Tistrella mobilis: one gene and its partner. The protein of the gene in region 1 interacts with the protein of each later gene in a pairwise test. Links are inferred from orthologs where the notes say so. Each region holds a gene or a part of one and is shown in the gene's direction. Other genes may lie near its edges. The genes, in order: secG and secA.

The links.
Region 2: the proteins of secG (region 1) and secA interact in binary tests that used the Escherichia coli proteins (3 or more experiments, as listed by UniProt). The link is inferred for Tistrella mobilis from one-to-one orthologs.

The regions. Positions count from the first base shown.
Region 1 is NZ_CP121017.1:2,379,125-2,382,197, reverse strand. The notes cover bases 228-2,983. They hold secG (preprotein translocase subunit SecG), read left to right. Parts: upstream 228-1,270; coding sequence 1,271-1,696; downstream 1,697-2,983. Other genes in these bases: P7L68_RS16580 (CTP synthase), read left to right, coding at 1,901-2,983; tpiA (triose-phosphate isomerase), read left to right, coding at 424-1,182. Outside these bases: P7L68_RS16595 (SurA N-terminal domain-containing protein), read right to left, coding at 1-68; more of P7L68_RS16580, read left to right, coding at 2,984-3,073. UniProt on the Escherichia coli protein: Subunit of the protein translocation channel SecYEG. Overexpression of some hybrid proteins has been thought to jam the protein secretion apparatus resulting in cell death; while this may be true it also results in FtsH-mediated degradation of SecY.
Region 2 is NZ_CP121017.1:4,159,775-4,163,332, forward strand. The notes cover bases 240-3,480. They hold secA (preprotein translocase subunit SecA), read left to right. Parts: upstream 240-604; coding sequence 605-3,280; downstream 3,281-3,480. Outside these bases: P7L68_RS24250 (peptidylprolyl isomerase), read right to left, coding at 1-237; P7L68_RS24260 (ChaN family lipoprotein), read right to left, coding at 3,530-3,558. UniProt on the Escherichia coli protein: Required for protein export, interacts with the SecYEG preprotein conducting channel.

The DNA.
Region 1 (3,073 bases):
GCTGCAAGCGCGATAAGGAACACGCGGAACAGCCAGTGGCGGGACGCGGTGCGAAGCTGGTTAAGCATGCGGGACGGATCCTGATCTCTGTTCGGCCCGGCGGCACGGCATAGGGGCATGGCCGGGGTCACGGTCGCGCGCATAATAGAAGGCGGGACCTCCGCGTCGCAATCTTGAAACCCGCCTGCCGCATGTCGGGCCTGCGTTATGTGCCGCCGCACCGACTGGAAATGCCCTGCGAGGCGTGTTATAGCAGCCCCGACCGGACGCGAAGACGCGTTTGCCGGGCGTGAATGCGTGCGTGGACCTGACGACCGATGATGGCCGCTCCGCAAACCCGCCGGCGACCGTGGCGTGCCGGACCGGCCAAGAGATCGACTCGTTTCCGCAGCCGCCTCTTAAGATTAACGGGAGCTACCGGGTATGCCGCATCGTCCGACGCCGCTGGTCGCCGGGAACTGGAAGATGAACATGCTGGTGGCCGATGGCCGTGCGCTTGCGGCCGAAGTTGCCGCGGGCGCAGACGGTCTGGCTGCCGAGTTTGCCGTCTGCCCGCCCGCCGCGCTGCTGCCCGTCGTGGGTGAGGCCATCCGCGGCTCGCGCGTTGCTCTGGGTGGCCAGGACTGCCATGCGAAGGCGTCCGGCGCCCATACCGGTGACCATGCCGCCGTCCTGCTCAAGGATGTCGGCTGCACCTATGTTATCGTCGGTCATTCGGAGCGGCGCCAGGATCATGGCGAAACCGATGCCGTGGTGGCTGCGAAAGCGGAAGCGGCGGCAGCCGCAGGGCTCGTTCCGATCATCTGCGTCGGGGAGACTCTGGAGCAGTATAAGGCCGGCCAGGGCGTGGCCGTGGTGGAGGCGCAGGTCGACGGTTCCGTCCCTGCTTCCGCCTCGGCCGACCGTCTGGTCGTGGCCTATGAGCCGGTCTGGGCGATCGGCTCGGGTCTCGTGCCCACCACTGACGACATCCGTGCGGTGCATGGTGCGATCCGTGCACGTCTGGCGGCGCGCTTCGGCGATGCCGCCCAGGGCATCCGCATCCTCTATGGCGGTTCGGTGAAGCCCGGCAACGCGGCCGAGATTCTGGGCGTCGACGATGTCGACGGTGCCCTGGTCGGCGGTGCCAGTCTCAAGGCCGCAGACTTCCTGGCAATCGGGGCGGCGGCGCCGGCCCGCTGAGGCGGCGGCTCCCCCCTGACGAAACCCGTGCGGTCCGGCAGAACTCCGGGCCTCGCGACCACACTTTCGAGAACGGACCACACGCCCCATGGAAAGTGTTCTGCTGGTCATCCACCTGCTGCTGGCGATCGCGCTGATCATCACGATTCTTCTGCAGCGCAGCGAAGGCGGTGCGCTCGGCATCGGCGGTGGCGGTGGCGGCGGCGGGCTGATGTCGGTGCGCGGCCAGGCCAATCTGCTGACCCGCGCGACCGCCGTGCTGGCCACGCTGTTCATCCTGACCAGCCTGGGCCTCGCCATCCTCGGCGGCACTCATAACCGGGGTGGCTCGGTCCTCGACCGCATCGACACCACTGCGCCCGCAGGTCCGGCAGCGCCGATCACCCCGGCGACGCCGACCGCGCCCGTGGCGCCGGCCGCGCCCGCTGAAACGCCGGCCGCGCCTGCGGCACCGGCGCCGTCGGGCGACACGGTGACGCCGCCTTCGGCACCGGCCGCCCCGGCCGCCAACTGACGACACTGCTTCGGGCCCCGCGCCGCTTCGGCCGCGGGGCTCGGAGCTTGATGGACCGGGCCCGTCGGGGCAGGTCCGCTCAAGGACTTCGAGGACGGGCCGGTGTGTCGATCGCCGGCCGGGCCGCGCTTTAGGAGCGTGGCCTTCGCCCGTTGATCGACGTCCGGCGCGCCCCCGCGCCAAAGACCAGGACGAGCTTCTCCCATGACGCGTTTCATCTTCATCACCGGCGGCGTGGTTTCCTCGCTGGGCAAGGGTCTGGGCTCGGCGGCGCTGGGCGCGCTGCTGCAGGCCCGCGGCTACCGTGTCCGCCTTCGCAAGCTCGACCCCTATCTCAACGTCGATCCGGGCACCATGAGCCCGTATCAGCACGGCGAGGTCTTCGTCACCGATGACGGCGCCGAAACCGATCTCGATCTCGGCCATTACGAGCGTTTCACCGGCGTCGCTGCCCGGCGCAACGACAACGTGACCTCAGGTCGGATTTATTCCGAGGTGATTGCGCGCGAACGCCGGGGCGATTATCTGGGCGGCACCGTGCAGGTGATCCCGCACGTCACCGACTGCATCAAGGAATTCATCCTGGCCGATGCTGAGGCGCACGACTTTGTGCTCTGCGAAATCGGTGGCACGGTCGGTGACATTGAAAGCCTGCCCTTCATGGAGAGCATCCGTCAGCTCGGTAACGAGCTGGGCCCCGAGCGGGCGGTGTTCATCCATGTGACGCTGGTGCCCTATATCAAGGCGGCCGGCGAGCTGAAGACCAAGCCGACCCAGCATTCGGTGAAGGAGCTTCGCGGCATCGGTATCCAGCCGAACATCCTGCTGGTGCGCTGCGACCGCGAAATCCCTGCCTCCGATCGCCGCAAGATCGCGCAGTTCTGCAATGTGCGCGAAGAGGCGGTGGTGCCGGCCTACGACGTCGAGACCATCTACGAGGTCCCGATCCGTTATCACGAGCACGGGCTCGACACCCAGGTGCTCAAGTCTTTCGGCATCACCGGCGCGCCACGGCCCGACCTTTCGGGCTGGGAACGGGTGGTCGACCGGATCAAGCGGCCCGAGGGCGAAGTGACCATTGCGGTCGTCGGCAAGTATGTCGAGCTGATGGACGCCTACAAGTCGCTCAACGAAGCGCTGACCCATGGTGGCATCGCCAACAACGTCAAGGTCCGCCTGAAGTGGATCGATGCGCAGGTGTTCGAGCGTGACGACGCCATGCTGCATCTGGAAGGTGTGCACGGCATTCTGGTCCCCGGCGGCTTCGGCGAGCGCGGCGCCGAGGGCAAGATCGCGGCGGTCACCTTCGCGCGGCAGCGGCGTATTCCCTATTTCGGCATCTGCTTCGGCATGCAGATGGCGGTGATTGAGATTGCC
Region 2 (3,558 bases), 1.8 Mb from region 1 along the record:
GAGCAGCGTATCATAAAGCTGCGCGAAGGGCAGCGAACGATAGGGCGGCGGCAGGGTTTCGTACGCCGCGACCACGTCCGAGCGATGGATCTCGGCGCCGTCGACGCGGGCAACCACCGGATCGTCGGCTGCGGGCTTCGCCTCGTCGGCGCGCAGCGCCGGGACATGGGTGACCGAGGCGAGAAGCAGGGCGGCGAGGGCGGCAGTGATCGGCCGGCGCGCGCTGCGGATGAGCATGCGGACAGTCTCCCTAAGGGTCGGTCGGGGCGCGGGGATCGGGCAGAGGTCGCCGGCCCGTCAGGACGCCTGCCGACGACTTCGCCGCCAGCAGATCAGGACGCTCATGATGCACAGGCCAACGCTGATCACAAGTGCCGAAAACCCATGACCTTGCAAGCGTGCAGCGCCATCGGCGACGAAGCGCCGGCCGCACCCCCCGCGTGATTGACAGGGCACCCACGACCCCTTATTTGAGGAACGTTCGTGGAGGCGGGTTCCGCTCGCATCCATGTTCAGTCGCGCGCATGATGACGTCGCCGTCCGCACCCCGCATGCTCCGGTCCGGACGGTCTCGCGTGTTTCGTGGAGCAGGTCAGGGGATTACATGTTCGGCGCTCTTGCCCGGCGGGTTTTCGGAACCGCCAACGATCGGACGGTGAAGTCGCTCCAGCGGGCGGTGCAGGCCATCAACGCCAAGGAGCCCGAGGTTCAGGCCCTCGACGATGCGGCGCTGCGCGCGCGCACCGACCAGTTCCGCGAGCGTCTCGCCAAAGGTGAGACGCCCGACTCCATTCTGGTGGATGCCTTCGCAACCGTGCGCGAGGCCGCGCGACGGGTACTGGGCCAGCGGCATTTCGACGTCCAGCTGATCGGCGGCATGGTTCTGCACCAGGGCAAGATCGCCGAGATGAAGACCGGCGAAGGCAAGACCCTGGTTTCGACGCTTGCCGCCTACCTCAATGCGATTGAGGGCAAGGGCGTGCATGTCGTGACGGTGAACGATTATCTGGCCCGGCGCGACTCGCACTGGATGGGTCAGGTCCATCGCTTCCTGGGCCTGACGGTCGGCGTGATCCTGCCCGGCATGGACGACCATTCCCGCCGGCTCGCCTATGCCGCCGACATCACCTACGGCACCAATAACGAGTTCGGCTTCGACTATCTGCGCGACAACATGAAGTACGGTCTGGACCAGATGGTCCAGAGGCCGTTCAACTTCGCCGTCGTCGACGAGGTCGACAGTATTCTGATCGACGAGGCACGCACGCCGCTGATCATCTCGGGGCCGACCGAGGACAATTCCGACCTGTACCGTCTGGTCGACACCTTCATTCCCGGCCTGGGCGATGAGGATTTCGAAAAGGACGAGAAGCAGCGCACGGTGATCCTGACCGAGGCCGGCCAGGAGCGGATCGAGACCGGGCTGCGCGAGGCCGGTCTGATCCAGGGCGGGCTCTACGACGTCGAGAACGTCGCCATCGTCCATCACGTGAACCAGGCGCTGCGCGCCCACAAGCTGTTCACCCGCGACGTGGACTACATCGTCAAGGATGACAAGGTCATCATCATCGACGAGTTCACCGGCCGCATGATGGACGGACGCCGCTATTCCGAGGGCCTGCACCAGGCTCTGGAAGCCAAGGAGCGGGTGACGATCCAGAACGAGAACCAGACGCTGGCCTCGATCACCTTCCAGAACTATTTCCGCCTCTATCCGAAGCTGTCGGGCATGACCGGCACGGCGCTGACCGAGGCGGGCGAGTTCGGCGAGATCTACAAGCTTGAAGTCGTCGCCATCCCGACCAACCGGCCGGTGCAGCGCAAGGATGCCGATGACGAGGTCTACCGGACCGAGCGCGAGAAGATCCAGGCGATCGTCGCCGAGGTGAAGCAGGCCTCGGCCAAGGGCCAGCCGGTGCTGATCGGCACGGTCTCGATCGAAAAGTCGGAACTGATCTCGCGGCTGTTCACCGAGGCCGGCGTGCCCCATCAGGTGCTGAACGCCCGCTATCACGAGCAGGAAGCCCAGATCGTCGCCCAGGCCGGCCGCCCGGGTGCCGTGACCATCGCGACCAATATGGCCGGCCGCGGTACCGACATCCAGCTCGGCGGCAATCTTCAGATGCGGGTCGAGGTCGAACTGGCCGACGTCACCGACGAGGCGGAGCGCACCCGCCGCACCGCCGAAATCGCAGCCCAGCTCGAAGAGGCCAAGGCGAAGGTGATGGCGGCCGGCGGCCTCTACGTCATCGGCTCGGAACGCCATGAAAGCCGGCGCATCGACAACCAGCTCCGCGGCCGGTCGGGCCGTCAGGGCGATCCCGGTGCGTCGAAATTCTTCGTCTCGCTCGAAGACGACCTGATGCGCATCTTCGGCTCGGAGCGCATCGACGGGATGCTGAAGCGGCTGGGTCTGGAAGAGGGTGAGGCGATCACCCATCCCTGGATCAACAAGGCGCTGGAAAAGGCCCAGCAGAAAGTCGAAGCCCGCAACTTCGACATCCGCAAGAACCTGCTGCGCTATGACGACGTGATGAACGACCAGCGCAAGGTCGTCTACGAACAGCGCCGCGAGATGATGAATGCCGAGCGCGTCGACGACACCGTGCTGTCGATGCGCCACGAGGTCATCGGTGAGATCGTCTCGGAATACGCCCCCGAGAAGTCTTACCCCGAGCAGTGGAAGGTCGACGATCTGACCGAGCGCTGCCGCAAGGTGCTGGCGGTCGACCTGCCGATCAAGGACTGGGCGGCAGAGGAAGGCATCGATCCCGACATCCTGCGCGAGCGGATCACCCAGGCATCCGATGCCGTGATGGCGCAGAAGATCGAGGCCTATGGTGCCGAGACCATGCACCGGGTCGAGAAGAGCCTGCTGCTTCAGATCATCGACCACCATTGGAAGGAGCATCTGCTCCAGCTGGACTATCTCCGCCAGGGCATCGTGCTGCGCGCCTATGCGCAGAAGGATCCGCTGAACGAGTACAAGCGCGAGGCCTTCTCGCTGTTCGAGGCGATGCTGGATCGCATGCGCGAGACCGTGACCCAGGTGCTGTCGCATCTGGAGATCCGCATGGCCGGCGCCCAGCCGCAGGAAGCGGAACGGCCGATGCAGCCGACCGCCGAAAGCCTGCCCGGCCCGGCGGCCGTGACCGATGCCCCGGGCGAGGATGCCCCGCCGGAGGCCCTGCCCGCCGGCTGGGAGCGCACGCCCCGCAACAGCAACTGCCCCTGCGGTTCCGGCAAGAAGTTCAAGCACTGCCACGGCCGGCTGGTCTGAGACGGATCCGCTGCAGACGACGCGCAAACGCCCGCGGCATCATGGATGTCGCGGGCGTTTGCGTTGGAAGAGCCGCCCGTCCACCGTGGCGAGGGTGAGCAGCAGTGCCCAGGCCCTGCCATCGAGTGCGGGGGGAGCGGAAGACATGGGGCGCGCGCACCTCGGCGATGGTTGAAACCACCACAAGCTGTCACCCGAAACCGTGGATCCCGCCATCCGCGGGCGGACGGCACATCCGGCGGATCCGGATCAGGCGTCGAAACGCCAGACCGCGTCCG